4 regions of the uncultured Devosia sp. genome follow, and region 2 is predicted to be linked to each of the others. Evidence: predicted binding sites of a transcription regulator. Region 2 holds the regulator's gene; each other region holds the start of a gene.
The links. The regulator LexA, encoded in region 2, represses DNA repair genes until DNA is damaged. The targets are predictions, from matches to a motif close to TGTTCNNNNTGTGTTCNG.
Positions count from the first base shown of each region.

Region 1: uvrA (excinuclease ABC subunit UvrA) is a predicted target of LexA. The motif match lies at 1,820-1,837, and genes of this name have one in related genera.
Region 3: ruvC (crossover junction endodeoxyribonuclease RuvC) is a predicted target of LexA. The motif match lies at 1,435-1,452, and genes of this name have one in related genera.
Region 4: ACFE8X_RS12935 (ATP-dependent helicase) is a predicted target of LexA. The motif match lies at 2,451-2,468, and genes of this name have one in related genera.

Region 1 is NZ_CAXTKA010000012.1:55,551-59,491, reverse strand. It holds gene ACFE8X_RS13885 (nucleotidyltransferase family protein) at 51-377, shown strand; gene ACFE8X_RS13880 (hypothetical protein) at 374-853, shown strand; gene ssb (single-stranded DNA-binding protein) at 861-1,358, opposite strand; gene uvrA (excinuclease ABC subunit UvrA) at 1,984-3,941, shown strand, end outside.
Region 2 is NZ_CAXTKA010000005.1:100,644-104,584, reverse strand. It holds gene ACFE8X_RS08085 (IlvD/Edd family dehydratase) at 1-1,236, shown strand, start outside; gene ACFE8X_RS08080 (YybH family protein) at 1,406-1,777, opposite strand; gene ACFE8X_RS08075 (hypothetical protein) at 1,799-2,131, opposite strand; gene lexA (transcriptional repressor LexA) at 2,131-2,841, opposite strand; gene glp (gephyrin-like molybdotransferase Glp) at 2,981-3,941, opposite strand, start outside.
Region 3 is NZ_CAXTKA010000013.1:100,013-103,953, reverse strand. It holds gene ACFE8X_RS14745 (AbrB/MazE/SpoVT family DNA-binding domain-containing protein) at 1-208, opposite strand, end outside; gene ruvA (Holliday junction branch migration protein RuvA) at 272-889, opposite strand; gene ruvC (crossover junction endodeoxyribonuclease RuvC) at 886-1,392, opposite strand; gene ACFE8X_RS14730 (hypothetical protein) at 1,635-1,799, opposite strand; gene ACFE8X_RS14725 (GGDEF domain-containing protein) at 1,798-2,580, shown strand; gene ACFE8X_RS14720 (YebC/PmpR family DNA-binding transcriptional regulator) at 2,587-3,333, opposite strand; gene ACFE8X_RS14715 (TIGR00282 family metallophosphoesterase) at 3,421-3,941, opposite strand, start outside.
Region 4 is NZ_CAXTKA010000011.1:2,257-6,197, reverse strand. It holds gene ACFE8X_RS12940 (AsmA family protein) at 1-2,243, opposite strand, end outside; gene ACFE8X_RS12935 (ATP-dependent helicase) at 2,479-3,941, shown strand, end outside.

The sequences.
Region 1 (3,941 bases), on a different contig from region 2:
TGTCCAAGCTCACTACGCAGCCTATAATTGCGCACGTCGTGGAGGCAGGCATGGTCGTCACAGTTCCTGAGCGAAAAACTCGCAAGGTACAGCAGCTTCGCGAAGCGGCTGTAGTGGCCATCGCCGACTTGCGGGCCTATGCCATTCAACATGCCGGCCACTTCATTATATTCGGCTCCGTCGCGCGGAACGACATCCGCTTCGATAGCGACTTCGACGTTGTCGTTGATTTTCCTGGCGAACTGGGGCCACAGGCGCGTGATTACGTCGAAACGCTCTGCACCGGCTTGGGCCTTTGTGCCGACGCATATTTCATTGCCGAGATCGGGCAGGACTTGCGTCTGCGCATCGACCGGGATGGGATCATGCTGCCATGAGCGATGCTCGTTGGCTCGATGTCGATGTCGATATCGCAACAGCCGTCCGGCACTTTGAAAACGCTATAGCCCTTAGCGGCACGGGCGGTTTCGACGGTGTCGGACTTGATCGCTATCGCGCTGAAATGGCCCTGATGCATGCGATGCAGTCGGCCCACACCGCGACGGAGGCTGGCCTTCTCAGGATATTGCGAATTTTTGATGAGGAGCGGCCAACCGGTGATGATTGGCACGCCCGGCTCATCGATCGATTGGCTCGAGTTGTCGAGGGCCAACACGCGCGGCCTGCACTGCTGACACCGGCCGCAGCGGCGGACTTGCACGAAACGCGCAGCTTTCGCCACCGCGTCATGCATTCTTACGGTCAGTTCAATCTCCAGCGCTCGGCGCCAGCTCTGGCGGCAGCAGACCGATTGGCCAGCGCCCTGCCAGGTCTGGTTGCTACCTTCAAGCAAGCAACAGACCCGGCACACTAGGTTAGTCTCAGAACGGAATATCGTCGTCCATGCCGCCGGACTCGAAGGCTGGAGCGTTCGAGGATGGCCGGCGGGCGCCGCCCCCGCCATTGTCCGATTGGCGGGTGCCGCGGAAGCCGGTTTCTCCACCACCGCCCGCATTGTCGCCGTCGCCGCGGCCGTCGAGCAGGGTCATGTTCGAATTGAAGCCTTGCAGCACGATTTCGGTGGAGTATTTATCGGCGCCGCTCTGGTCCTGCCATTTGCGCGTTTGCAACTGGCCCTCGATATACACCTTGCTGCCTTTTTTCAGGTAGCTCTCGGCCACGCGGGTCAAACCTTCCGAGAAGATCACCACGCGATGCCATTCGGTCTTTTCGCGCCGCTCGCCGGTGTTCTTGTCTTTCCAGTTTTCCGAGGTGGCAATCGACAGGTTCACCACCTTACCGCCGTTGGGCAGGTTGCGCACTTCTGGATCGGCCCCCAGATTGCCGACGAGGATAACCTTGTTGACGCTGCCCGCCATGATGACTTCCTTACACTGCCGACCCGCGCGCGAAGCCAAGGCCGATATTTCGACTATCGCAACCTGGGGTCTCGCCCCGATCCGATGACCTATCCTACCGCTTCGCCGCAGGCGCTGCCGCGGCAAATTGGCGTTTTGAACAGGCTGTTGCTTCCGTTCTTGTTATGTTCTTGTATGAAGTGAAAGTCAATACGGTCGATGCAAGCCATAAAGCGGTGGAACGGTCCGGTCGATCGCTCCTGACATCTCCTGTCAGCAGCACTTGCTAGCTCGAACAAGGCTAGCGTTGAGGCGACAAACCCGCAACTGGATCAAAGCCGTCTTCTACATTATCGACACGAAAAAGCCACAAGTCGAACCAGCAATGTTCGCTTAATGTTCCAAACTCGATTGTACGGTCACGCCATGAATACGGCGTGAAGTCCCATAATGAAGCAATTCCGCTTGACCGAATCCGCTTTCGTTCTTTTTATGTTCTAAGTGGCGGTTTTATTCGTTCTCCTAAGCCGCGCCGTTGGCGGTGCGGAACTTGCAACACAGGGCCATTGTTCCTACTTCTGCGGCTTACCCCGTACGCCAGACCACTCTATATTTGCCCACGCGCCCGATGGCGCGTGCCCGAGCCATGGACATCAAGATGACGCCAAAGCCCAGCCAGAATCGCGAAATCATCGTCCGGGGCGCGCGCGAGCATAATCTGAAGGGCATCGATGTCCGCCTGCCGCGCGACAGCCTGATCGTGATGACGGGACTGTCGGGTTCCGGCAAGTCCTCGCTGGCGTTCGACACCATCTATGCCGAAGGCCAGCGCCGTTATGTCGAGTCGCTGTCGGCCTATGCGCGGCAGTTTCTCGAAATGATGCAGAAGCCCGACGTCGAGCATATCGAGGGTCTGTCGCCGGCGATTTCGATCGAGCAGAAGACCACTTCCCGCAATCCGCGCTCGACCGTGGGTACCGTTACCGAAATCTACGATTACCTGCGCCTGATGTTCGCGCGCGTCGGCATTCCCTATTCGCCGGCCACCGGCCTGCCGATCGAGTCGCAGACCGTATCGCAGATGATCGACAAGGTGCTGGAACTGCCCGAGGGTACGCGCCTGTTCCTGCTGGCGCCGATGGTGCGCGGCCGCAAAGGCGAATACAAGAAGGAGCTGGCCGACCTGATGCGCAAGGGCTTCCAGCGCGTCAAGATCGATGGGGAATATTACGAGATCGAGGAGGCCCCTGCCCTCGACAAGAAGCTCAAGCACGATCTGGAAGTGGTGATCGACCGCGTCGTGGTTGGCGCTGATATTGCCGGCCGGCTCGCCGAAAGTTTCGAGACGGCGCTGAAGCTGGCCGATGGCATTGCCCTGGTGGAATTTGCCGACGAAAAAGGCGCGGACGGCGCGGCGCGGCAGATCACGTTTTCAGAAAAATTCGCGTGTCCGGTTTCCGGCTTCACCATTGCCGAAATCGAGCCGCGCCTGTTCTCGTTCAACAATCCATTCGGCGCCTGCCCCGTCTGCGACGGGCTGGGTACCGAGCAGAAGATCGATCCCAACCAGATCGTACCCGATCCCACGCTGTCGCTGCGTGACGGCGCCATCCTGCCATGGGCCAAGACCTCGGCGCCCTATTACCTGCAAACGCTCAATGCCGTGGTCAAGCATTTCGGCGCGTCGACCGGCACAGCCTGGACCGAATTGCCGTTCGAGGTGCAGCATGCGGTGCTCTACGGCACCGGCAAGACGCAGATCAATTTTGTTTATGACGATGGCCTGCGCCAATACAAGACCACCAAGCCGTTCGAAGGCGTAATCGGCAATCTGGATCGGCGCTATAAAGAGACCGAAAGCGCCGGCATGCGCGAAGAGATCGAAAAATACATGTCGCAGGCGCCCTGCGTGGCCTGTGGCGGTTATCGGCTGAAGCCGGAGACCCTGGCGGTCAAGATCGATGGCATGCATATCGGCCAGGTCACCGAAAAGTCGATCCGGGCCACTTCGGAATGGTTCGAGACGCTGAACGGCAAGCTCAATGACACGCAACGCCAGATTGGCGAGCGTATCTTCAAGGAAATCCGCGAGCGGCTGAATTTCCTAAACGATGTGGGGCTGGATTATCTGACGCTGGCGCGCAATTCCGGCTCGCTGTCGGGCGGCGAATCGCAGCGCATTCGCCTCGCCAGCCAAATCGGCTCCGGCCTGACCGGCGTGCTCTACGTGCTGGACGAGCCTTCGATTGGCCTTCATCAGCGCGACAATTCCCGCCTGCTCGATACGCTGCGGCGGTTGCGCGATATCGGCAACACGGTGATCGTGGTCGAGCATGACGAAGACGCGATCATGACTGCCGACTATGTGGTCGATATCGGCCCGGGCGCGGGCGTTCATGGCGGGCATATCGTTGCCGAAGGCACGCCTGACGATATCCTTCGGCATCCCGAGAGCCTGACCGGGCAATATCTCAGCGGCCGCATGGGCATTCCGATACCTGCCGAACGACGCGAAGCCAAAAAAGGCAAGGCACTCAGCCTCAAGGGCGCGACCGGCAATAATCTCAAGAATGTTTCGGTCGATGTGCCACTGGGCATGTTCGT
Region 2 (3,941 bases):
ATCGAACTGGTCGCGTCCTCGGCCCCGTCGACCGGCTATTGCAACACCATGGGCACCGCCTCGACCATGAATTCGTTGGCCGAATCGCTGGGCATGCAGCTTCCGGGATCCGCGGCAATTCCCGCGCCGTATCGCGATCGTCAGGAAATGGCTTATCGCACCGGCAAGCGCATCGTCGACATGGTGCACGAGGACCTCAAGCCCTCCGACATCCTGACCAAGGACAATTTCATCAACACCATCGTGGTCAACTCCGCCATCGGCGGCTCGACCAACGCGCCCATCCACATCCAGGCCATTGCCAAGCATATCGGCGTCGAACTCGAACTACAGGATTTCCAGACCTATGGCCACAAGGTGCCGCTGCTGGTCAATCTGCAGCCCGCCGGCGAATATCTGGGCGAGGATTACTACCACGCCGGCGGCGTTCCGGCCGTCGTCAACGAATTGATGAGCCAGGGCCTCATCCGCGAGAACGCGCCCACAGCCAATGGCAAGACCATCGGCGAAAATTGCCGCAACACCCCGATCCAGGACGAAAAGGTCATCCGCCGCTTCGACAACCCGCTCAAGACCGAAGCCGGTTTCCTGGTCCTGCGCGGCAATTTGTTCGACAACGCCATCATGAAGACCAGCGTGATCTCGACCGAATTCCGTGATCGCTATCTCGCCAATCCGGCCAGCCCCGGTGCCTTCGAGGGCAAGGCCGTGGTGTTTGACGGTCCCGAGGACTACCACCACCGCATCGATGATCCGGCTCTCGAAATCGACGAGCACACCTTACTGTTCATGCGTGGCGCCGGCCCGATCGGCTATCCGGGTGCGGCCGAAGTCGTCAACATGCGCCCGCCCGCATACCTCATCAAGCAGGGCATCACCGCTCTCGCCTGCATCGGCGATGGCCGCCAGTCGGGTACGTCCGGCTCGCCTTCCATCCTCAATGCTTCCCCCGAGGCAGCAGCAGGCGGTAACCTCGCAATCCTGCGCACCGGCGATCGCGTCCGCATCGATCTCAATGTGGGTCAGGCCAATATCCTGATTTCCGACGCCGAAATCGCGAAGCGCCGCGCCGATCTGGAATCCATGGGCGGCTATAAATTCCCCAAGCACCAGACCCCCTGGCAGGAAATCCAGCGCGGCATCGTCGGCCAGCTCGGCGACGGCGCCATCCTCAAGCCCGCCGAAAAATACCAGCGCATCGCCCAGACCAACGGCATCCCGCGCGACAATCACTAGTCAGAACGCCAACCGAAAAACAACGGGCCCGCCAAATTGGCGGGCCTTTTTTCGCCTAGGTGGCAGTGGCGTATTTCGGTGAACGCAGACGACCCCCACCTCGGTTCAAAAGCCCGATCAACACCGACGCTCGATACCTCAAAGGCTGCGATTGCATCTGCCAACGCGATCAAGGCAAAGCGCTCAAATGCTCATGCACGATCTGCCAGCCGGTCCTGCCGTCGCGAACCACCGAGGTCCCTCGGCCCTGGCCCGATCGCTCCACCCCGCCGATCGTGGCTCGCCAGCAATACCCATAGATACATGAGGCGGCCGCGCTACCAACGGCCAGCCATTGTAGATCTTCCAGCCAGTAGGTTTCGTTCTCGAACCGTTTCCACGTCGCTTCGAACGCCGCCCGGATCGAGGCCAACCCAACATGCGAGCCATCGCCAAACCAGAACACCGCATTGTCGGCGATCAGGGCTGCCAGCCGGTCGAAGTCATGGCCGTTAATACGCGCGCGATAGAGCGCCATGACCTCTTCGGCACTATCGGCCATTTGGATGCCTCCGCCGCACCGCTAGCTCTGCGCGGCAGTATCGATCGTCACCCAGCGCCCGCCGGCATCGCATTGCAGCAGCAAGCTGTCATTGTTGCGAATACCCACGATAGCGCCCGCCGAGGACAACTTACCCTCGAGCAGGCACCCGGCCACGGGCGTCGCGGCCTCGGCCTTCGTCCATCCGCTTCCGGCTTTGCATACCGCGGTCCCGTCACCGGCGCTGATCGCCATGCCTGCCGAAAACGTGATGTTTCCCACCCAGCATCGTGTCTCACTGGCGCTTGCTTCCTGGGCAAATGCCGGCGCCTGTGGCAGCATAAGAAGTCCAACCAGAATCAGGGCAAAACGCATCAATATTTCCTCAGCAGCCCGACAAGCCGTCCCTGCACCTTGACCCTATCGGGCCCGAAAATTCGCGTCTCGTAAGCCGGATTGGCCGCCTCGAGCGCAATGGTATTGCCCTTGCGGCGCAGGCGCTTCAGCGTCGCCTCCTCATCATCGACCAGCGCCACGATGATCTCGCCGGTCCCTGCCGAATCCTGCTTGCGGATCAGCACGGTGTCTCCATCGAAAATTCCCGCCTCGATCATCGAGTCGCCGCGCACCTCCAGCGCGAAATGCTCGCCCGCGCCCAGCATTTCGGGCGGCACCGAGATGGTGTGCGAATGGCTCTGGATGGCCTCGATCGGCGTGCCGGCCGCAATCCGCCCCATTACCGGAATCGACACCGGCCGGGCATAATCCTCCACCGTGCCGCGCATCGGCGGTGCCGCCACGCGTCCCAGGTTGCCCTCGATCACGCTTGGCTCGAACCGCGACTTGCGCCCACCCAGCGACGGGTTCATCGAGTCGGGCAGCTTGACCACTTCCAGCGCCCGGGCTCGATTGGGCAAGCGCCGGATGAAGCCGCGCTCCTCCAGCGCCGTGATTAGCCGGTGGATGCCCGACTTGGACGCCAGGTCAAGCGCGTCTTTCATTTCGTCGAACGAGGGCGGGATACCGCTTTCCTTCATCCGTTCATGAATGAACATCAGCAGTTCGTGTTGTTTGCGCGTGAGCATTGGGCCCCTCGGTCGGGAATCGGAACAAAGACTGAACGAGCATACGTGTTCCAGTTATGTTCTGCAATATCCCACAGGCGCGACCAGTTAAATTTAGTCGGGCAAGCAAATCGACTGCCTGTGTCCTTGCCGGACTTGCCTAGAACTGCCCGATACTGATTGCGTCCACCATCGTCCCCGTCGCTTGGCCGGGGTCGTGCTCGGGCTGCACGATCAGCATGTCGGCCTGCGCCAGCGACGATGTATGCCCGCTATCCACTTCCGCTATGGGCCGCAGGGCCGTCCCGGTCTCCTCGTGCACCAGTTGGGCGCGCATGAAATGGCGCCGGACGCTGTTCGGCGGCGTAGGCGCCGCCAGCGGCAGGCGCCAATACCGCCCCGGCGCCGCGCCTGCGCCCAGCCACAGCCGCAATGCCGGCTTGATGAACACCACTGCGGTCACTAGCGCCGAAACCGGATTGCCCGGCAAGCCGAACACCAGCGTCTTGCCGCGCGTGCCGAACATCAGCGGCTTGCCCGGCCGCATATTGATGCGCCAGAAATCCAGCGTCACGCCGAGCGCCACCAGCACGTCCTGGACGATATCATGATCCCCGACGCTGGCTCCCCCGGTCGTGACCACGATATCGGGTTCATCCGCGAACATGTCGCGCAGCCGCGCCGTCAGCCCGGCGCGATCGTCCCCGGCAATCCCATGATCGACGATCCTGCCATAAGGCGCGAGCAGGGGCCCAAGCCCATAGCTGTTGGACGCCACGATCTGGTCCGCGCCAAGCCTGCTGCCCGGCGGCACGAGTTCGTCCCCGGTCGCCAAGAGCGCAATGACCGGCTGTCGGCCCACCATAAGCGTCGGCACGTTTGCCGCCGCCGCCACCGCCAGGTGCAGGCCATTGAGCCGCGTGCCGGGCTCAACCAGCGTCTGCCCAACGGCAAAATCACTGCCCATTGGCCTTATGCTGCGTCCCGGCTGCGGCTGTTCGGCAAACCGGACATGCTGCCCGTTGACGCTCGCCAGTTCCTGCATGATCACCGCATCCGCCCCCTGGGGAACCGGCGCGCCGGTAAAGATGCGCACGCATTCCCCAGCGCCCATCACCCCG
Region 3 (3,941 bases), on a different contig from region 2:
CTACAGGAGATGGCCCAAGAAAACCGGCCAGATCAACGGCGCGCAGTGTTCTAGGCTTTATCGTCGCCGTTCCGTCGGCCTGATTGACGACCCATTCGATTTGCACGCCCTCCGCCAAGCCGAGTGCGTCGCGAATTTCGCGCGGCACGGTCGTCTGGCCTTTGCTGGTCATCTTCGAACGTGCACATATTTGCAGATGCTCGTTCATTCCTTACCTCCAGAGAGTTCCTTACATATCACAGTAGTAAGGAATCGCGGGCTTTTCAAGGCGTCAACTGCTCAGCTCTCGCAGTCCCAGCCGGATCAGCTTTTCGGTCGGTGTCCCATCCCCTTCGCGCGCGACGATCCGCGCCAAGGCCGCCGAGGCCTGGGCGCTGGAATAGCCCAGATTGGTCAGGGCGGAGACGGCATCGGTGATATTGCTCGACGCCAAGCCCTCGCCCAGCGCCGATTGCAGCCCCAGCACGCCCGCGTCGATTGCCCCCGTCGTCGGCACCTTGCCCTTGAGTTCGGTCACCAGCCGCACTGCCAATTTGGGGCCCACACCATTGGCCCGCCCCATCATCGCCTTGTCCTGCAAGGCGATGGCGCTCGACAGCTCGGAAGGCGACAGCGCCGAAAGGATTGCCAGAGCCACGCGCGCGCCGACACCTTGCACGGTCATCAGCAGCGTGAACCAGGCCTTTTCGGCCTGGCTGGAAAACCCATAAAGCCGGATCATGTCTTCGCGCACCACGGTTTCGATGAACACCACGCTGGCCTCGCCCACGCGCGGCAGCGCCTGCAGCGTGCGCGAGGAGCAGAACACCTCGTAGCACACGCCGCCGACATCGATCAGCGCGCTGTCCTCGGCAAAGCTGTCGACGACGCCCTTGAGCTTGCCGATCATGCCGAGGCCTTGAGCCGTTGCGCCGCGACACGATGATGGGCATGGCAGATGGCGATAGCCAGCGCATCGGCTTCATCGGCGCCTTTGACATCGGCCGCGGGCAGCAGCAGCTTGACCATCAATCCAACCTGCCCCTTTTCGGCATGGCCGGTGCCCACCACCGATTTCTTGACCAGATTGGCGGCATATTCGGCCACCGGCAAGCCATGCGCCGCCGGCGTCATCAGCGCCACGCCGCGCGCCTGCCCCAGCAGCAGCGCCGACCGCGCACCGGCATTGACGAAGGTTTCCTCGACTGCCGCCTCGTCGGGCGCGTGTCGCTCCAGCACCTGCGTCAACGCCGAATACAGCACTGCCAGCCGATCCGCCAAAGACCCATCGACCGGCGGCGTTATCGTGCCGCAGGCGACAAAAGCCAGCCGGCTGCCCTCGGAGGCGATGATGCCCCAGCCGCAACGGCGCAGGCCTGGATCGATGCCGATGATTCGCACAGCCTTGTTCATGACCCACCTTTAGCTACCCCGCGTCACCCTACCAAGCCCAAAGTGAACAAAGCAGAAACACCGGCGGTGGAAAACCGGGGATCAATAAAATCGCGGCAATCTCGCCAATACCATCTTCAACACCCCTGCCTAGTGTCACGCTCGGGAATGCACGAAAGAACCGCGATGATCCAGAGCGCCAGCCGATTGCCTGCCTGCACGCTTCGCGGGCCCCCCGCTGCCAGCACACACGCCTCGTTGCGTTATTCCAGCCAGATGCAACCGCTGCATCGCAACTGGCGGCTGATCTCCTGACGGCCAAACGCCAGCGAAACGATCAGGCCAGCCCGCCGACACATCGATCGGCCGATTTGATTGGCCACCCATATCCGCACGCATTGATTGCGTTGAGCAGAAAGAGTGTCCATGGCCGCTTCCAGACTGGTCCGTGCCTTGCAGAGCTGGTCGAGCGTCGTGCGCTGGACCCTGCTCGGAACCCTGGGCTGCGTTGCGGTATCAGTGGCGTTCAACGCCGTGTTCTTTGATGGCCTGGGCCCCAGCGCCGTACATCGCTCCATCGTCAGCGCCACCGTGCTGCCGGTCCTTTTGGGCATGCCGCTGTTCTTTTACATGAGCATGCGGGTCCGGGGCCTGGCGATCAGCAATCTGCGTCTGGGCCTCGTGGCGCGCACCGATAGCCTGACGGCCTGCCTCAATCGCGGCGCCTTCACCGGCAAGGTCACGACACGGCTTGCCCGCACCGACCCCCCGCCTTACGGCGCCCTGCTGATGATCGACGCCGACAACTTCAAGGCCATCAACGATCTGTTCGGCCATGATGCGGGCGACGAGGCGCTGACCATCATCGCGCGCTCGATCCGCGCCGTGCTGAGACCTGGCGAACTGGTCGGCCGCATGGGCGGCGAGGAATTCGGCGTCTATCTGCCCAATGTCGACCAGCACGGCGCCCAAACCATTGCCGAGCGCATCCGCCGTTCGGTCAATCTGGCGGCATTCTCGCCTGACGGTCGTCCACGCCAGCTCTCGGTGAGCATTGGCGGTGCCGTGTTCGAGGGGACCGCCAGTTTCGCCGAACTGTTCCGCATTGCCGACCAGCGGCTCTACAATGCCAAGCAGGCTGGCCGCAACCGCGTCGCCATCATCCAGGCCACCGACGATCCACCGGTCGCCCTGAGCCAGGCCGGCTGACGGAACCTAGCCGTCGAGCTTGGCCATGTCCTCGTCGCTCATCTCGAAGTTGGAATAGACGTTCTGCACGTCATCGTCTTCCTCGAGCAGGCCGATCAGCTTCATCAGCGTCGCGCCCTTTTCCGCATCGATCGGCGTATTGGTCTGCGGCTTCCAGATCGCCTTGATCGACTCGGCCTCCCCAAGCACTTTTTCGAGCGCCGCCGATACCTCGATCATGGCTTCGAACGAGGTATAGATCCAATGGCCGTCCTCGTCGCTTTCCACATCGTCGGCGCCCGCCTCGATCGCCGCTTCCATGATCTTGTCGGCCGAGCCGGCCTTGCCCGCATATTCGATCTCCCCGATCTTGTCGAACATGAAGCCGACCGAATTGGTTTCGCCCATGGCGCCGCCATTCTTGGAGAAGGTCGAGCGCACGTTGGACGCAGTGCGGTTGCGGTTGTCAGTCAGGGTCTCGACGATAATGGCCACGCCACCGGGGCCATAGCCTTCGTAGCGGATTTCCTCGTAATTTTCGCCGTCATTGCCGATCGCCTTCTTGATGGCGCGCTCGATATTGTCGCGCGGCATCGACAGGGCACGCGCATTGTTGACGGCCAGGCGCAGACGCGAATTGAAGGCCGGATCGGGCATGCCCAGCTTGGCGGCAACGGTGATTTCGCGCGCCAGCTTGGAAAAGACCTTGGAGCGCACGGCGTCGCTCTTGCCCTTGCGGTGCATGATGTTCTTGGCATGTGAATGGCCGGCCATTCGGTCCCCCGGGATGCATTTTGAAATTTTGCCCGCTTATAGGGGCACAAAACCCGATTGTGAAGGTGGGACTACCCCACGCCGGCGCTAGAACTCCGGCAGTGCCTGGGCCAGCACGCCGCCGACGCGCACCGGCACGACCTTGAGCGCCAGCCCGCTGCGCGGATCGGTTTCGACCGCCACGCCCGACAGCGTCGCCGCCCCTTCGGCCGGCGAAAACCGGCCGCCCATGATACCGGTGAGAAACCGGTTGATCGGCTCCTCCGGTTCCACCCCGATCACCGAATCATAGTCCCCGCACATGCCGGCATCGGCCATCAGCGCCGTGCCGCCGCGCAGGATCCGTTGATCGGCGGTGGGAATATGGGTGTGGGTGCCCACGACCAGGCTTACTCGTCCGTCCAGGAAATGCCCCATGCCCTGGATTTCCGACGTCGCCTCGGTGTGAAAATCCACGATGATGGCATCGGCCTGTTCGCCCAGCGGGCATGCCGCGACCGCCGCCTCGATGGCCCGGAACGGATCGTCGATCGGGGGCATGAACACCCGTCCCAGGGCGTTGATCACCAATACCCGGTGGCCATTGCGGCCCTCGACGAACATCGCGC
Region 4 (3,941 bases), on a different contig from region 2:
GCCACCCCGCCTCCCTCGATGTCGGTGCCACTCAGCGTCCCGGTCCCCTGCACTTCGCCATTGGCCGCCAGCAGCGTTCCCGCATAGCTCAGGCTGCCGCCACCGACGCTTGCGGTAATCTGGCTGGCCAGGCTGTTGGACGGCGATCCCTGCATGGCGATCGCCACCATCATGGGTCCATCGGCCGCAAACAACGTCCCCTCGCCCAGTGCGAGCTGCCGCGTCAGCGCCGCCGGATCATCCGCCTCCAGCGTACCGTTCAACTCCAATTGCCCGCTCAGCGCCTGCCCGATGCCCCCGGCCATCTGCGCCCGTATATCGAGCTTGGCGGCCCCCATAGTGCCGTCCAGCGTCAGCGTCTGCGCCCCTGCCGCATCGCGCGCACTCAAGGTGAAGCCCACATCGCCTGGCAGCGACAATCCCACGAAGTCGCGCCAATCCGCCGGTACCTCGCCCAGATCATAAAGCGCCCGCAGCGCCGGCGCAGTGCCGCGGGCGACTTTCAGCCGCCCCGATCCCGAAAATCGCGGCTCGGCCAATGTCCCTGCCAATTGCAGCGCCGCGTCTAGCCCGATACCGCCAAATTCACCTGCCGCAAGCCGGGTAAACTGCAGCCCATTGAGGCCCCATTGTCCCTCCGCCGCCAATGCCGTGCCGTTTTGCCCCAGCAGCGTGGCGCTTTTTGCCGATAGGGCAAAGCTGCCGCTGGGAAAGCTCACCGGAAACGACGGCTCGTCCGCGATCCTGGGCAACAATGCGCTCAGCGCCGCGCTATCGGCGGCATCCAGATCATCGAAATGCCCCACCACGTCGAGCCGCTTTTCCGCCCCGAACCCAATCCGCAGTTCCACCGCATGGGCAATGCCGTCCAGCGTCAGCACGCCCTGGCTCAGCCCCAGCGCATCCCCCGCCAGCATCACCTTGGCATCCAGCTCGCCCGGCAGGTTGAACAGCGGCGAATTCTCGTCCGGCTTGCGCCACAGCCGCGCCAGCGCGTCCAGCCGTTGCGTGCTGATCGAGATTTGCCCGCCAAATCCCGGCCGCCCGTTCTGCCCCTGCAATACCCCGCTGGCCCGCACCTGCGCCTCACCCGGCAATTGCGCCTGGAACTGCTCGATCTGCCACGAGCGTCCGTCCGTCGCCGCATCCATGCGCACATTGCGCAACGCCACCCCGCGCAGATCGATCTCCGCCAGATCGACCCCGATCCGTCCTGGCAGCGGCGGCACCAGCGGCGCCGGCAATTCGCTCAGCATGCGCACCGCCTCATAGGGCAGCGTCGTGGCATCCTCCTGCGCATCGCGCGGCGGCAGGCTGAACACCCCACCCGAAATCACCGCATCGAAGCTGCGCCGGGCGCCCATCTGGATGCTGGCCGCGCCGGTCAGCCGCGTGCCCGCCCGGTTTTCATCCGGCTGCAGCACATAGGATGAAAACACCACCCGGTCGGTCGACGCCGTCACCTGCGCCTGCAACAGCAGGTCGCCGCGAATATCCTGCGCCGCCTCGGCCGCCGGCGGCTTTTGCCGCAGGCTCAGCGATCCATCGAACTTGGGCGCGATACCCGTGCTCAACTGCCCTTCGACGGTGATCGACATTCCACCATCGATGCCCGTCGCGCTGGCCGTCATCCGGCTCAGCCCGTCGCCATCGACCGCCGAGGAATTAAGCCTGATGCCATAGCGCTGGCTCGCCAGCGTCGCGCTGCCCTGAAACTGGTACGGCCCGGCAAACCCCGCCAGCGTCAATTCCCCATCGACATCGCTGGCCACGAAATTCTCGCCCGCCCGCACATCGGCCAGCCGCATCGTGCCATCCACGATGCTGGCCTGTCGCAGCGCCACCTGCCCTTCGCCATTGGAGCCGAACGCCACCCCGCTGCCGAACAGCCCGCTGTCATCGATCGCTGCATCGATCACCGGCTGGCGCAGTACCAGGTTGGTCACTTCATAGTCGTCGCGCAAGAACTGCAGCAGCGAAAACTCCGCCTCCACCGAGCCGATCGTGGCTGCCGGGTCCGATGGCGGTCCCACCAGCACATCGGAAAAGCGCAACCGCGGCTGCGGCAGCAGCGAAAAATCGATATCCCCGCGAATCACCACCGGGCTGCCCGCCACTTCGGAGGCCAGCGCCTCCATGCGCTCGCGATAATCGCCCCATTCGACGAACCGCGGCACGAGGAACGCCCCCGCCAGCACGAGAATCGCCAGCACGCCGATAATGATGTAAATGCGGTTGAGCACGGGCGTTCCGGTCTGAAGTGGCTGTGGCGAGTTTAGGCAAGTCGGCCTTGCGCGCAAGTGCGCGATTGCCTTGTACTGCCGACAGATTTGCTCTGTGCGCCACCACCTCTATCACGCTTGCGTCAGGCGCCGCGCTTTAAGCGCAAACGCCGCTGCATTTACACCCCGCCATATACATCGCCGCCCGCGCTGCCTATATTGCCGAACGAGAACAAAAAGAGATTAGCCAAGCCGCATGACCGCCGATGCCAACAGATTGGAGCGCCCCGCCGCTGGCTCGATTACCAGCCAGTTCGGCCGTCCTCCTGCCGATTATTTCACCGGCCTCAACGCCGAGCAGCGCCAGGCAGTCGAGACCACTGAAGGTCCCCTGCTGGTCCTGGCCGGCGCCGGCACGGGCAAGACGCGCGTGCTGACCACCCGCATCGCCCACATCCTGACCAGCCGCAAGGCGCGCGGATCGGAGATCCTGTCGGTCACCTTCACCAACAAGGCCGCCCGCGAGATGAAGGAGCGCATCGCCAAGCTGGTGGGCGCCTCGGTCGAGGGCATGCCCTGGCTCGGCACCTTCCACTCCATCGGCGCGCGCCTGCTGCGCCGCCATGCCGAGCTGGTCGATCTCAAATCCGATTTCACCATCCTCGATACCGACGATCAGATCCGCCTGATCAAGCAATTGCTCGAAGTCGAGAACATCGACGAGAAGCGCTGGCCCGCCCGCCAGTTCGCCGGCATGATGGACAACTGGAAAAACCGGGGCATGCTGCCCAAGGATATTTCGGCTGCCGAAAGCGGCATCTACGCCAACGGCTTGGGCGCCAAACTGTATGCCGATTATCAGGCGCGGCTCAAATCCCTCAACGCCGCCGATTTCGGCGATCTGCTGCTCGAATGCATCCGCCTGTTCCGCGAAAACCCCGGCGTTCTGGCCGAATATCACGCCCGCTTCAAATACATGCTGGTCGACGAATACCAGGACAGCAACGTCGCCCAATATCTCTGGCTGCGCCTGCTCGCCCAGGGCAAGGAGGCCAGCAAGGCCAATATCTGCGTCGTCGGCGACGACGACCAATCCATCTATGGCTGGCGCGGCGCCGAGGTCGACAACATCCTGCGCTTCGAAAAAGACTTTCCCGGCGCCAAGGTCATCAAGCTCGAGCGCAATTATCGCTCCACCGCCAACATCCTCAAGGCTGCCTCCACCCTGATCGCCTTCAACGAAGGCCGCCTCGGCAAGACCCTGCAGACCGATGTCGCCGAACAGGGTGAACTGGTCTCGGTCACCTCGGTCTGGGACAGTGAGGAGGAAGCCCGCACCGTCGGCGAGGAAATCGAGCAATTCCAGCGCGCCGGCGACAGTCTCAATTCCATGGCCATCCTGGTGCGCGCCTCCCACCAGATGCGCTCCTTCGAAGAGCGCTTCATCACCCTGGGGCTCAACTATCGCGTCATCGGCGGCCCGCGCTTCTATGAACGCAAGGAAATCCGCGACGCCCTGGCCTATCTGCGCCTCACCGCCCAGCCCGCCGATGACCTCGCCTTCGAGCGCATCATCAACACGCCCAAGCGCGGCCTCGGCGATACCACGCTCAAGGTCCTGTTCGACACCGCCCGCCATCAGCGCGTCCCGCTGATGAGCGCCACCCGCATGCTGCTCGAAACCGAAGAGCTCAAGCCCAAGCAGCGCACCACCCTGCG